DNA from 3 places in the Schleiferilactobacillus harbinensis genome. Region 3 is predicted to be linked to each of the others. Evidence: predicted binding sites of a transcription regulator. Region 3 holds the regulator's gene; each other region holds the start of a gene.
What was found. The regulator HrcA, encoded in region 3, represses chaperone genes, less so after heat shock. The targets are predictions, from matches to a motif close to TTAGCACTCNNNNNNNNNGAGTGCTAA.
Positions count from the first base shown of each region.

Region 1: a site for HrcA is predicted at 2,202-2,228, ahead of FMM01_RS14095 (Hsp20/alpha crystallin family protein). Genes of this name have one in related genera too.
Region 2: a site for HrcA is predicted at 2,129-2,155, ahead of groES (co-chaperone GroES). Genes of this name have one in related genera too.

Region 1 is NZ_CP041364.1:2,844,345-2,848,597, forward strand. It holds gene FMM01_RS14085 (YitT family protein) at 1-705, shown strand, start outside; gene FMM01_RS14090 (hypothetical protein) at 728-1,072, shown strand; gene FMM01_RS16580 (hypothetical protein) at 1,280-1,333, shown strand; gene FMM01_RS14095 (Hsp20/alpha crystallin family protein) at 1,643-2,116, opposite strand; partial or broken gene FMM01_RS14100 (ABC transporter ATP-binding protein) at 2,261-3,996, opposite strand; gene FMM01_RS14105 (HdeD family acid-resistance protein) at 4,136-4,253, shown strand, end outside.
Region 2 is NZ_CP041364.1:1,149,959-1,154,211, reverse strand. It holds gene FMM01_RS05950 (ABC transporter ATP-binding protein) at 1-940, opposite strand, end outside; gene FMM01_RS05945 (redox-sensing transcriptional repressor Rex) at 1,240-1,896, shown strand; gene groES (co-chaperone GroES) at 2,202-2,486, shown strand; gene groL (chaperonin GroEL) at 2,551-4,185, shown strand.
Region 3 is NZ_CP041364.1:983,336-987,588, reverse strand. It holds gene truB (tRNA pseudouridine(55) synthase TruB) at 1-76, shown strand, start outside; gene ribF (riboflavin biosynthesis protein RibF) at 79-1,029, shown strand; gene hemW (radical SAM family heme chaperone HemW) at 1,029-2,174, shown strand; gene hrcA (heat-inducible transcriptional repressor HrcA) at 2,296-3,360, shown strand; gene grpE (nucleotide exchange factor GrpE) at 3,382-4,041, shown strand; gene dnaK (molecular chaperone DnaK) at 4,101-4,253, shown strand, end outside.

The DNA.
Region 1 (4,253 bases), 1.4 Mb from region 3:
GCAGTCCTCGGTGAAGTGGCCTTTGGCTGGCCAGTAGCGCTGACCACTTTGGCGGTGAATCTGCTGATGCTGGTGGCAGCCTTTATTTTCCTGGACAAGGCGACGACTGGCCGGATCATCCTGGGCAGTTTTGCGCTGCCCTTGATGTTGGGTATTATTCCTCAGGTTAAAATCGTCAATGACCGGTTGCTGGCAATCATCGTCGGCAGTGCGATTTTTGCTGTCGGCGTCGCGCTGCTGTACCGGATTGACGCCTCCAGCGGCGGCACGACGGTGCCCCCGCTGATCTTCCGGAAATACTTCGGGGTGAAAACTTCGGTGGGGCTGCTGGTCGTCGACTTGATCGTGTCCCTCGGCAACATTTTTGTCAGCGGGATCGAAGCCTTTATCCTCGCTGTTTTCTCCATCGTATTGACCAGCATTATCATGAATTATATTGAAACTGGGCTGGACCGGAAAAAGACCGTGTTCGTGATGAGCAATACGGCCCTGCCTCAGATTAAGCAGGTCGTGAACGAACAATTACCCCACGGGTTAACGGTTTTACCCGTGACCGGCGGTTTCTCTGAAGCACGGCGGGAAATGTTGATGATTGTGGTGGAACAGGCGGATTATCAGTCCTTGACGAAGCAGATCCTGGCCATTGACCCGGAGGCGTTCATTACGGTAGCTGATGTCGCCGCGGTCCACGGGGGAATTTTCTAGGTTCAGAAAGAAGCGGACGATAATGGCAAGTGTATCGATTCCAGAAGATTTGGCCCAAGCGGAACAACGGGCCAAAGAGTTGCAGTCCCGGCATATTGAAACAACGGTGGATGCGGTGATCCAGCAGGCAATTACGGATTACGTCCAGGAGATCCTGATGGAAGGTTTGGAAGGGTCTTACGTCACCACCCATTTTGCGGATGATCAGCTGACCATTACGGAGGATGCCACCGGCAAGGTGCTGACGACGATCCCCGCGCCGGCAGGCGGCTTTCAAGCGGCCTTCCGCAGTCAGGGACGAATGCTGATGCAGAATTTGGCGAATAAGGTTCAGGAGAAGTTTCGGGACCGGATTATTCGCGGGTAGGCAAATCAATTGAGGGCGCCCAGGGTCGTAAGTCAACGACCCTGAGCGCCCTTTTATAGGCTCACTAGGATGTTTCTGATATACTATTTCAGCAGGAAGTTTTAAGGACGGTGGCTGTCTTTTCCTTGTGAGGTGAGGCTATGGGAACATGGAAGAATCCGCAGAAAGGTTTCACAGCCAGTGAGCGTTTTCCAAACGTTGTCGCTGATGATTGCGTTCGGGTTACTCGTCGCAACCATCATGCACCACGACGACAAGTAAAAAAAAGCCGTCCCGATTGAACTTTTGGCGAAGTTCGAGGCGACCAGTTAGTCAACTTAATTCTTGCCACCGCCTTTAAAGCGGCTTGCTGGAGGGAACACTATGACAGTGGTGTTCCTTTTTTTGATGTCTATATTCTATAATAGAAACCTGTTAAGTTTCAAGCGGTCGGCTTCGCCCTCTAAAAAAAATCCCAAACCAGTCAGTTTCTTCACTGCTAGCTTGGGATTTCTTTTGGTATTCGGTTTATCGGTCACACTTGATCGTTTGCGTCCAGTCACCGCTCAGGCCGCTGGACGTGGATCAAAGTTACTGAATGTCGATGTTGTGATTGTGTTCGTTGTCCACGGACATCTTTGGCAGGGTAACTGTCAGCACACCATTAGTGTATTCGGCTTTAATGCCATTCACATCAACGTTAGGCAGTTGATAGCTGCGGCTCATTGCACCGTAGCTGCGTTCGGACATTAAGACGTTGCCATCTTTATCGGCATGATCTGCCACGTCCTTCTTGACCACATTGATGCTCAATACGTCATCGTGATAATTCAGTTTAATGTCGTTCTTGTCGACACCCGGAATATCAACGCGGGTGATGTAATTATCCTTAGTTTCCTTCACATCAGTCCGCAATCCATTAACAGCTGTGGTGTTCATTGCCGGATTAAACCAATCCATCCAATTAGACATCGGGCCGAAGAAACGATGGGACAAACTATCCAAGAACGGATCGTCACTCATCAAATCATTGTTATTCCGACGCGTCATCATATCATTCGCCATAACAGAAAACTTCCTTTCGTAAAGTACCAATGGGGATCAGAACCGATGTCCTTTTCCCTCACTGCACTTATTATGTTATCAGGAATTAGCGCTTGTGTCAACTGTCTGCTAAAATTGGTTGGAAGTTTTCCGCCGACTCTGAGATTACTTGAACTGTAAGGCATAAAGCTGGGCGTAGCGGCCGTTCTTAGCTAATAATTCCTTGTGAGTGCCGCGTTCGATGATTTCGCCATGCTCCAGAACCAAGATTTCGCTGGCGTGTTGGATGGTGGATAATCGGTGGGCAATCACCAGACTGGTCCGGTTGGTCATCAGCCGATCAAAGGAGTCTTGGATGTAGCGTTCCGTCTCGTTATCCAAGGCTGCGGTCGCTTCGTCAAGAATCACAATGGGGGCATCCTGGAGAAATATCCGGGCAATGGCGATCCGCTGCTTCTGCCCGCCGGATAAGCGCACGCCCCGTTCGCCGACCCGTGTATCCAGGCCGTCCGGCAAGGACTTGATAAAGTCGGTGATGTTGGCCGCATCAGCAGCGGACCAGATGGCTTCATCGGTGACCGAGCCCAGCCCGTAGGCAATGTTATCCCGGATCGACGTGTCCAGTAATAACACATCCTGGGTAACAACACCAATCTGGCGGCGCAGATCATGGCGGCGGACTTGGCGAATGTCGGTGCCGTCAAAAGTAATCGCGCCGGCGGTGACATCGTAGAACCGGTCCAGCAACTTGGTGATGGTGGTTTTACCGGCGCCGAAGAGCCAACCAGGGCGACGGTTTCGCCCTTGGGCAGGGTGAAAGATACATCCTTGAGAATCGCGACGTTGTTGCTGTAGTGGAAATCAACATGTTGAAACGCCACGGCATCATGGAATGGCGCCAGCGTTTGCGGGTGAGGCGGATCAATGACTTGGGGCTGCTGAGCAATCAGATTTTCGATCCGTTCATAGGAAACGACGGCTTGCTGGAACCGATCGATCAAGTTGGTTAAGGACCGCACTGGGGCTTGCAGAATCGCTAAGTAGGATAGGTAGGCGACGATACCACCGACGGTGAAGTTCTTGCCCATCACTTGGTAAGCCCCGACGCCGATGATCAGGGCGGTACCCAGATAGTCGACAAAGTCGATCAGCGGAGAGAACTCGGCGAAATACTTTGTGGCGGCCAGCTGATTTTTCCGATTATCCTCATTAACTTGGGCAAAGGTATCGGCGGTTTGGTCTTCCGTCGCCATGCTCTTGATCAGCAGGATATTGGCCAGGCTTTCTTGAATTTGGTTGTTCATTACCCCGGAGGATTGCCGCACCCGCCGCCAAGCGCCGCGAATTAAGCGGGTGAAGAAGAGATTAACCATAAATAGAATTGGAAAAGTGAGCACGATCAATCCGGTCAGCAGGGCGTTCTGGGTAAACATGATGACGAGGACGATCAGCGCGGTCAGCACGCTGCCCACCAGGCCCAAGGCGTTGGGTGACAGCAATCCTTGCAGGGCGTTGACGTCGCTGGTGAGCACCACCATCAAGTCCCCTGTCTTGCTGGTTTCAAAGAAGGCGAAGTCCTGCCCCAGGGCATGGGTGAACAGGGTGTTGCGCAGCCGGGAGACCGCGTTTTGCGACACCCGGGCCAGCAAGTAGCTGCTGCCGGCGGATAGCAGGCCGTTGACGGCGGTCAGGCCCAATAGCCCGCCAACGCTGAGCAGCAGCAGAGACACCGCCTGTTGGGGAATGATTTTATCGATCACTGTTTGGGTGATCCGCGGAATCGCGTATTGAATCCCGGCGGTAGCCACGAGCATGACCATCACCAGGGCTAAGTAATGTTTGGCGTCAGCCAGTTGGCGGGCAAAGAAGCGCAGCATTCGCCAGATCGTCGATTTGAACATCTTAATCCCTCCATTGTGTATCCTCTAATTGTACCCTGGTTTCGCCCACCCTGCCGATTTCCAGCTTCGCCCACTAACCGGTCTGCTGGTCAGCCAACATGGTAGAATGAAAATAGAAAGGAAAAGGGGGTTTGTGATTATGGATAGATTTGAGTCTCCCCGCCAACGGTTCCGTTGGCCATTGGCCATTTTGGGAGCTATCTTCATTGTGTTAGGCTTATGGGCGTTCAGCCGGCCCGGCCGTGCGTTTCAGGGGA
Region 2 (4,253 bases), 170 kb from region 3:
ATTGGAAATGGATCGTTTTCTCTTCACCCACAGGTTTGGGCAGCCGCACCATTTTTTCTAATTTTTTTCGCCGCGACTGGGCCATTTTGGTCGTGGAGGCTCGGACGATGTTCTTTTGAATGTAGTCTTCCAACTTGGCAATCTCTGCCTGCTGGTGCTCATAGGCCTTCCAGGCCTGTTCCGACCGGGCTTCCCGTTCGACTAAGTATTTGGAATAGTTGCCGGTGTAGGTGGTGGTTCCGTCAGCGCGTAATTCGACGATTTGGGTAGTCAGTTTATCCAGGAAATACTGATCATGAGAGACCAGAAGCAGCGCGCCGGGATAGTTGCGCAAATATCCTTCCAGCCAAGTTAAGGTATCAATATCCAGATGGTTGGTCGGCTCGTCCAGAATCAACAGCTGACGCTTTTCCAGCAATAGTTTAGCTAGCGCCAACCGGGATTTTTCGCCCCCCGAAAGAGTGGCGATGGGCTTGTCCCAAACGTCGCTGCCGAATTTGAAGCCGGTCAAGACCGAGCGGATTTCAGCTTCGTAACCGTAGCCATTCTTCTCAGTAAACGTGTGGCTCAACTGATCGTAAGCGGACAACAAGTCATGGTTGGTCGGATCAGCACCCATTTGATGTTCTAATGAATGGATTTGCGCCGCCATTTTTTGCAGGTCGCTGAACACCGTCAGCATTTCGGCATAAATCGTTCGGTTCGTATCGAGGCCGGAATCCTGCGCCAGATACCCCCAAGTCAAGTCATTGGCGAAGCTGATCTGCCCGCCGTCAGCGGCTTCGTCGCCGATGATTGTCTTGATTAAAGTGGACTTGCCGACACCATTGGGCCCGACTAAGCCGATTCGGTCGTGATCTTGAACGATCAAGTTGGCGTTGGTAAACACCGGTACGGCGTTAAATTCTTTAGTAATATGCTGCGCTTGTAAAAGGATCACGAGTTAAAAACACCTTTCTAAGTAACGTTCATTTTTAATTTGCGAGAACGGTTTATTTTCACTAACCATTCTACTGGATAACGATGGGCACAACAATGGACACTTTGTCTTGTGATTTGTTTGCTTTTTGTGCAAATTACAAGTATCATTAGCGTACGAAATGAAGGTTAGTCGTGGGAATTGCACTTTTCCCACCAAAACACGAACATTCATTATCCAATGACGATGTTTTTCGCCATTAGAACCGAGCGGCAGCATCTGTGAACAGGTGCGCACTCAATTATTAAGGAGGGCCTTTTATGGCAGATTTCAAAATTCCTAAGGCAACTGCCAAACGTCTACCGTTATACTATCGCTATCTCAACTTTTTACATAACGCCGGCAAAGAGAAAGTGAGTTCCACTGAATTGTCCGAAGCGGTGAAAGTTGACTCAGCGACCATTCGCCGAGATTTTTCCTATTTTGGCGCATTGGGCAAACGGGGCTACGGCTATGATGTCGATTCGTTGCTGGCATTCTTTGCTAAGACATTGAATCAGGATCATCTGACCAATGTCGCTTTGATTGGTGTGGGCAATTTAGGCCACGCTTTACTTAATTATAACTTCCGGCAGACTAATTCCGTGCGTATCTCCGCCGCTTTCGATGTCAATCCGGATATCACCGGTACGATTCAAAGCGGGGTACCGATTTATCCTATGGATGAACTTGAGACCCAGTTGAAAGATCAGCAGATCGACATCGTGATCTTGACCGTACCTACCCAGGCCGCCCAAGATATTACCGACCGCCTGACCAAAGCCGGTGTCCACGGCATCCTCAACTTCACCCCGTTGCGGATTTCCGTACCTGACACCGTCCGCGTTCAAAACGTCGATTTGGTTAATGAATTACAAACCCTGATTTACTTCATTGACCACTATTCCAACCGGCCGAAAGAAGAAGCGAAGCAGTAATATTAAACGAGATTTTTAGCGTATAGAGATCGGGATCACACTGTCAGGCTTTGGTGTACTTAGGGCCAATGCGCAGCTTGCGGAGCATTGGCCTGGCAGCAGCACACTGAGGAATCAGCCGAGTCCCGGTCTTTTTTTTTACCCATAAATTAGCACTCCACCCCTCAGTCTGCAAATTTTTACAGAAAAGTGGTTGCATTCCCCCTGGGAAATGATATTATAGAACATGTGATTAGCACTTGATGCAAGTGAGTGCTAAACCTGCACTAACAAGTGACAACAACTGTTTTTAGGAGGGATTCTTCGTGTTAAAACCATTAGGTGATCGGGTCATCGTTAAGGTCCAAGAAGAAGAAGAGCAAACCGTTGGCGGCATCGTGCTGGCCAGCAATGCTAAGGAAAAGCCGCAAACCGGTGAAATCGTCGCCGTCGGCGAAGGCGCCCTGAATGATAAGGGCGACCGCATCAAGCCTAGCGTCGCCAAGGGTGATAAGGTCCTGTTCGACAAGTACGCAGGATCCGAAGTACGTTACGACGATCAAAAGTATTTGGTTTTGCATGAAAAAGACATCATGGCGATCGTGGAATAACCTTCTGCATTGTTGTGATCAACGAACGTAAAAACACAATTCTATTTATGAGGTGAAAGTTCGAATGGCAAAAGAAATCAAGTTCTCTGAAGATGCACGCGCCGCAATGCTACGGGGTGTCGACAAATTAGCTGACACCGTCAAGACGACTCTTGGACCCAAGGGCCGCAATGTTGTTCTCGAAAAATCCTATGGTTCACCGGAAATCACTAATGATGGGGTGACCATCGCCAAGGATATCGAACTCCCAGACCATTATGAAAACATGGGGGCTAAGCTGGTTTCGGAAGTTGCTTCCAAGACTAACGATATCGCTGGTGACGGCACCACGACGGCCACGGTTTTGGCACAAGCCATTGTCCGTGAAGGGATGAAGAACGTGACCGCCGGTGCTAACCCGGTTGGTATCCGCACAGGGATCGAACAGGCGACGAAGGCTGCTGTTGATGCGTTGCATAAGAATTCCCACAAGGTCGAGACCAAAGAACAAATCGCATCTGTTGGGGCCGTTTCTTCCTCCAGTGAAGAAATTGGCAAGCTGATCGCTGACGCCATGGATAAAGTGGGTCACGATGGCACGATCACGATCGAGGAGTCCAAGGGTATTGAAACGGACTTAAAGGTCGTTGAAGGGATGCAGTTTGATCGCGGCTATCTGTCCCAATACATGGTAACCGATAACGACAAGATGGAAGCTGACTTGGATAATCCATATATTTTGATTACCGACAAGAAGATTTCCAACATTCAAGACATTCTGCCGTTATTGCAACAAATCGTTCAACAGGGCAAGGCGTTGCTGATCATTGCCGACGATGTTGAAGGTGAAGCATTACCGACCTTGGTATTGAACAAGATTCGGGGCACGTTCAATGTTGTTGCCGTTAAGGCTCCTGGCTTTGGCGATCGGCGCAAGGAACAATTACAAGATATTGCCGTATTGACTGGCGGCACTGTCATTTCTTCTGATCTGGGTCTGGAACTCAAGGACACGACCATTGACCAATTGGGTCAAGCAGGCAAGGTGACAGTTACCAAGGATGACACGACTATCGTTGAAGGTGCTGGCGACAAGGATGCAATCGAAGAACGGGTCGGCCAAATCAAGAAGCAAATTGACGATACGACATCTGACTTCGACCGCGAGAAGCTGCAAGAACGTCTGGCTAAGCTGGCTGGCGGGGTAGCTGTGATCAACGTTGGTGCTGCGACTGAAACTGAATTGAAGGAACGCAAGTATCGGATCGAAGATGCCTTGAACGCCACTCGCGCAGCCGTTGAAGAAGGCTACGTCGCTGGTGGCGGTACGGCACTGGTCAACGTTATTCCGGCCGTTGCTGCGCTGAAGGAAAAGGGCGACGTCCAAACCGGGATCAACATCGTTCTGCGCGCTCTGGAGGAACCGGTTCGCCAGATTGCCAAGAACGCCGGCAAGGAAGGCTCTGTCATTGTAGAACGCCTGAAGGGCGAGAAGCCTGAGTTCGGTTACAACGCACGTGACGACAAGTGGGAAAACATGGTCGAGGCTGGCATCATTGACCCGACTAAGGTCACTCGCTCTGCGTTGCAAAACGCCGCTTCTGTTGCCGCTTTGCTGTTGACGACTGAAGCTGTGGTCAGCGACATTCCGGAACCGAAGAGTGATAACCCGGCTGCCGGTGCCGGTGCCGGCGCACCTGGTATGGGCGGTATGATGTAATTAACCGCTTAGCGGATTAATACTTCAAACAACGGAGCAGAAAGCTGATTTGGTCAGTTTTCTGCTCC
Region 3 (4,253 bases):
CTACGAGACCCAGACCGGCACCTGGCGGGCGGCCCAAATGCTGCTGCATGAAACAACGGGAAAGGAGGCGGAGTGAGTATGGAAGTCATTTCCTTAGCCAGCCCAGTGCCGGATACGGCGGCATACACCACGCCGCGGGTGCTCGTGTTAGGCTTCTTTGACGGCGTCCACCGCGGCCACCAAGCGGTGATCGCCAAGGGGCGGGCGATTGCGGACCAGCACGGCTGGCCGCTGAGCGTGCTCACTTTTGCGGATCATCCGGCGGTGATTTACCGCGGGGCAGACCGGGCGACTTTTGAATACTTATCACCCATCACTGAAAAGACGGCTTTAATGGCCCGCTTCGGCGTGGATCAGCTTTTTGTGATCCAGACGGATACCAGCTTCAGGCAGGTGACGTCGCAACAATTTATTGACCGGTACGTGGTCGGGCTTGATGCTCAGATCGTCGTGGCCGGCTTCGATTACACCTTCGGCCCCCGGGACGTGGCCAACATGCAGACGATCGATCAGTTTGCCCAGGGCCGCTTCCAAGCAGTGGCCGTACCGCCTGTGGCCTTCAATGACATCAAAGTTGGCTCGACGGAAATTCGTGAACTGCTCATCGCCGGTAGGGTGGATCAGGCCAACGACCTGCTGGGCTGGACCTATTGCAACACGGGTACCGTAGTGCATGGGTTGCAGCGGGGGCGGGAGTTGGGCTACCCGACGGCCAACCTGGCTGTCACACCCAACGAAGTCGTCCCCGGTATCGGCATCTATGCCACTCGCTTTTTTGTCCGCGGCCAGTGGTACCCCAGCATGACCTCCATCGGCCACAACGTGACATTTGAACCGAATCAGCTCCTCACGGTGGAAAGCAACCTGCTGGACTTCAACGGCGATATCTACGGTGAACCGGCCAAAATCGTCTGGGATCACTACCTGCGCGGCGAGGTGAAATTCTCCTCCGCCCAGGGTCTGATTGACCAGCTAGCCCAAGATGCCGCCCACACACGACAGTATTATGCAGAAAGGACCCAACCCTAATGGCGGCTGCGTACATCCACATCCCGTTTTGTGAACATATTTGCTACTATTGCAATTTCAATAAGGTTTTCATCCAGGGCCAGCCGGTGGATGACTATATCACGCGGTTGCTAGAAGAAATTAAGATGGTGCTGGCTGAATACCCGGATGAATCGATCGAGACCGTCTATATCGGCGGCGGGACACCGAGTGCGTTGTCTCCGGAACAGATGGACCGGCTGCTCAGCGGGGTCAACGACCTGCTGCCGCTGCCGGCCGGCGGCGAATTCACCATTGAATGCAATCCCAACAACTTGCTGACCATGGATCTCCTGCACGTGTTCAAAGACCACGGGGTCAATCGCTTGAGTGTCGGTGTCCAGTCGTTTGACGACGCGGTGTTGAAGAAAATCGGCCGCACCCATCGGGCCAAGGACGTGTACACCGCCTTCAAAAATGCCCGGGCGGCCGGCTTTGACAACATGTCCATGGACCTGATCTACCGTTTGCCGGGGCAGACCTATGATGATTTTGCCGATAGCTTGCGCCAAGCGGTGTCCCTGGATCTGCCCCACTATGCGACATATTCCCTGATCCTGGAGCAGCGAACCGTATTCTATAACCTGATGCGTGCGGGCAAACTCCACCTGCCCAGCGATGACACGGAGGCTGACGAGTATGAACTGGCCATGGATTATTTCGCCGATCACGGGCTTCACCAATACGAAATCAGCAACTTTGCAAAGCCCGGGTACGAATCGGTGCACAACAAGAAGTATTGGCAGAATGAAGACTACTTTGGCTTCGGCGCCGGCGCCTGGGGCTACCTGGATCGGGATCGCTACCATAATTTCGGCCCGATTCAGCAATATCTGAACCCGTTACGGGCGGGCAAGGTGCCGGTGTTTGCCCGCCAATTGGTTTCTCCCGAGGAACAAATGGAAGAGCAGATGTTTCTTGGGCTGCGCTTGAATGCCGGGGTGGACCGCCAGCGTTTTGCCCAGCGCTTCAAGATGACCATCGAGGACGTGTACGGGCAAACGGTGCCGGAACTGGTCGCCCAGGGATTGGTCACCGATGATGGCCGCCATGTCGCGCTGACCCAGCGGGGCCGCTTCATCGGCAACGACGTGTTTGAAAAATTCTTGCTGGATGATGCCGATTAGCACCCGCACCGAAAACCTGCTAAAAATATCGCTGAGCCATTGACTTCAAAGCGCTTGGTTGGTATATTATGTAGTGTATTAGCACTCAACATCATTAAGTGCTAAAAAAGAGGTGGTAGCGATGCTGACCAAACGTGAGATGTTGGTGTTAAAGGAGATTATTCGGCACTATAACGAGAGCGGCCAACCGGTGGGTTCTAAGACCATCATGGGTTCGCTCCCGATGAAGGTCTCCAGTGCCACGATTCGCAACGACATGGCGGCGCTGGAATCGGCGGGCTTGATCGAGAAGACCCATTCGTCCTCCGGCCGGGTGCCGTCCGATACCGGCTATCGGTATTACTTGGACCATCTATTGCAGCCGACGATGGTGGATTCCGATGATTTGAATATGATTCAGACCATTTTCCGTCAGAAGTTCTATCAAGGCGATGAATTGGTGGCCCAGTCGGCGAAGATCCTTTCTGAACTGACTCACTATACAGCGATCACGCTGGGGCCGGAAGTGGGCGTCATGCGCCTGGAAGGCTTCCAATTGATGCCGCTGGGTAATCGCCGGGTCTTGGCCTTGCTGATTACCACCTCCGGGCAGGTCGTCAATAAGACGTTCGTGATCCCGGATACCGTCACTGGTGAACAGCTGGAGGCGGTGATGCGGGTGATCAATGATCAGCTGGTGGGCAAGCCCATTGCGACGGTCATGAACCAGCTGGACAGTCATTTGATCCCGCTGATCAGTCAGTATATTCACTCGCCGGATTTCTTTCTGGATGTGGTCCATGGGATTCTCAGCGAAGCCAGTGCAGACCGCTTCCATATCAGCGGCAAGATGAATATTCTGGATTACGCCCACATGGACGATGTGAATCAGCTGAAGTCGCTGTATCATCTGATCGATACAGATGATCAACTCGCGGCGCTCCTGGGGCTGAACGATCCCGATGACGACACCAAGCCGCCCACTGAGCACGGGGTGACCGTGCGCTTGGGTCATGAGTTCCCGAACCAATTGCTGGCCAACATGTCGTTGATTCGGGCTACGTACCACGCTGGCGAGTATGGGGATGGCATGATTGCGATCCTCGGTCCGTCCAGCATGCCGTATTCCCGAGTGATCGGGCTGCTGGATTTATTCCGGGATGAACTGGCCCGGCGCATTGCCGATTACTATCGGGATCACGGATAATTAACGAAGGGGTTTTGCAGATTGGCTAAGGAAAGAGAACACGAGACAAAGAAGAAGGAAGATTTTCCTTCTGAAGATCACGTGCAAGAAAAAGATACCGCGGCTCAAATCCACGCCCATGTCCAAACTGGCCGGAAGAAACAGCCGGAATCCACTGAGGACAAGGTATTGGATGAAACCAAGGCAGACCTGGATGATTTGATCAAGGGCCCGTCGACCGCCGCGTTGGAAAAAGAAAATAAAGAGTTAAAAGACAAAGTGGCCCAACTGGAAGATAAATACTTGCGGGCTGAAGCAGAGATGCGCAATATGGGCAATCGCCAGAAGAAAGAAATCGACGGGATGATTAAGTACGACGGCCAAAGATTAGCCAAGTCGATCCTGCCGGTGGCCGATAATCTGGAACGGGCCTTGGCCGCTGAAGTCAATGCGGACGGCATGGCCCAGCTGCACAAGGGTGTGGAAATGACCCATGAACACTTGATCCACTCCTTGGCCGAGAATCACATTACGGAGATCGCGGCGGCGGGTGAAAAATTTGACCCGACCAAGCACCAAGCGGTTTCCACTGCACCGGCCGACAAGGATCATCCAGCCGACACGGTCGTGCAAGTGCTGCAAAAGGGCTACATGCTGCGGGATCGCGTCCTGCGGCCCGCGATGGTCGTTGTCGCTCAGTAATACGCGTGAATTGAATAAAAATTTGAATTGTATATTGTTAAAAGTGAGGTAATTTGAGTATGGCAAAAGTCATTGGTATCGACTTAGGCACCACCAACTCCGCAGTCGCTGTTTTGGAAGGCGGCAAGCCAAAAATCATCGCTAACCCAGAAGGCAACCGGACCACACCGTCCGTTGTCGCCTTCAAGGATGGCGAGATCCAAGTCGGGGAA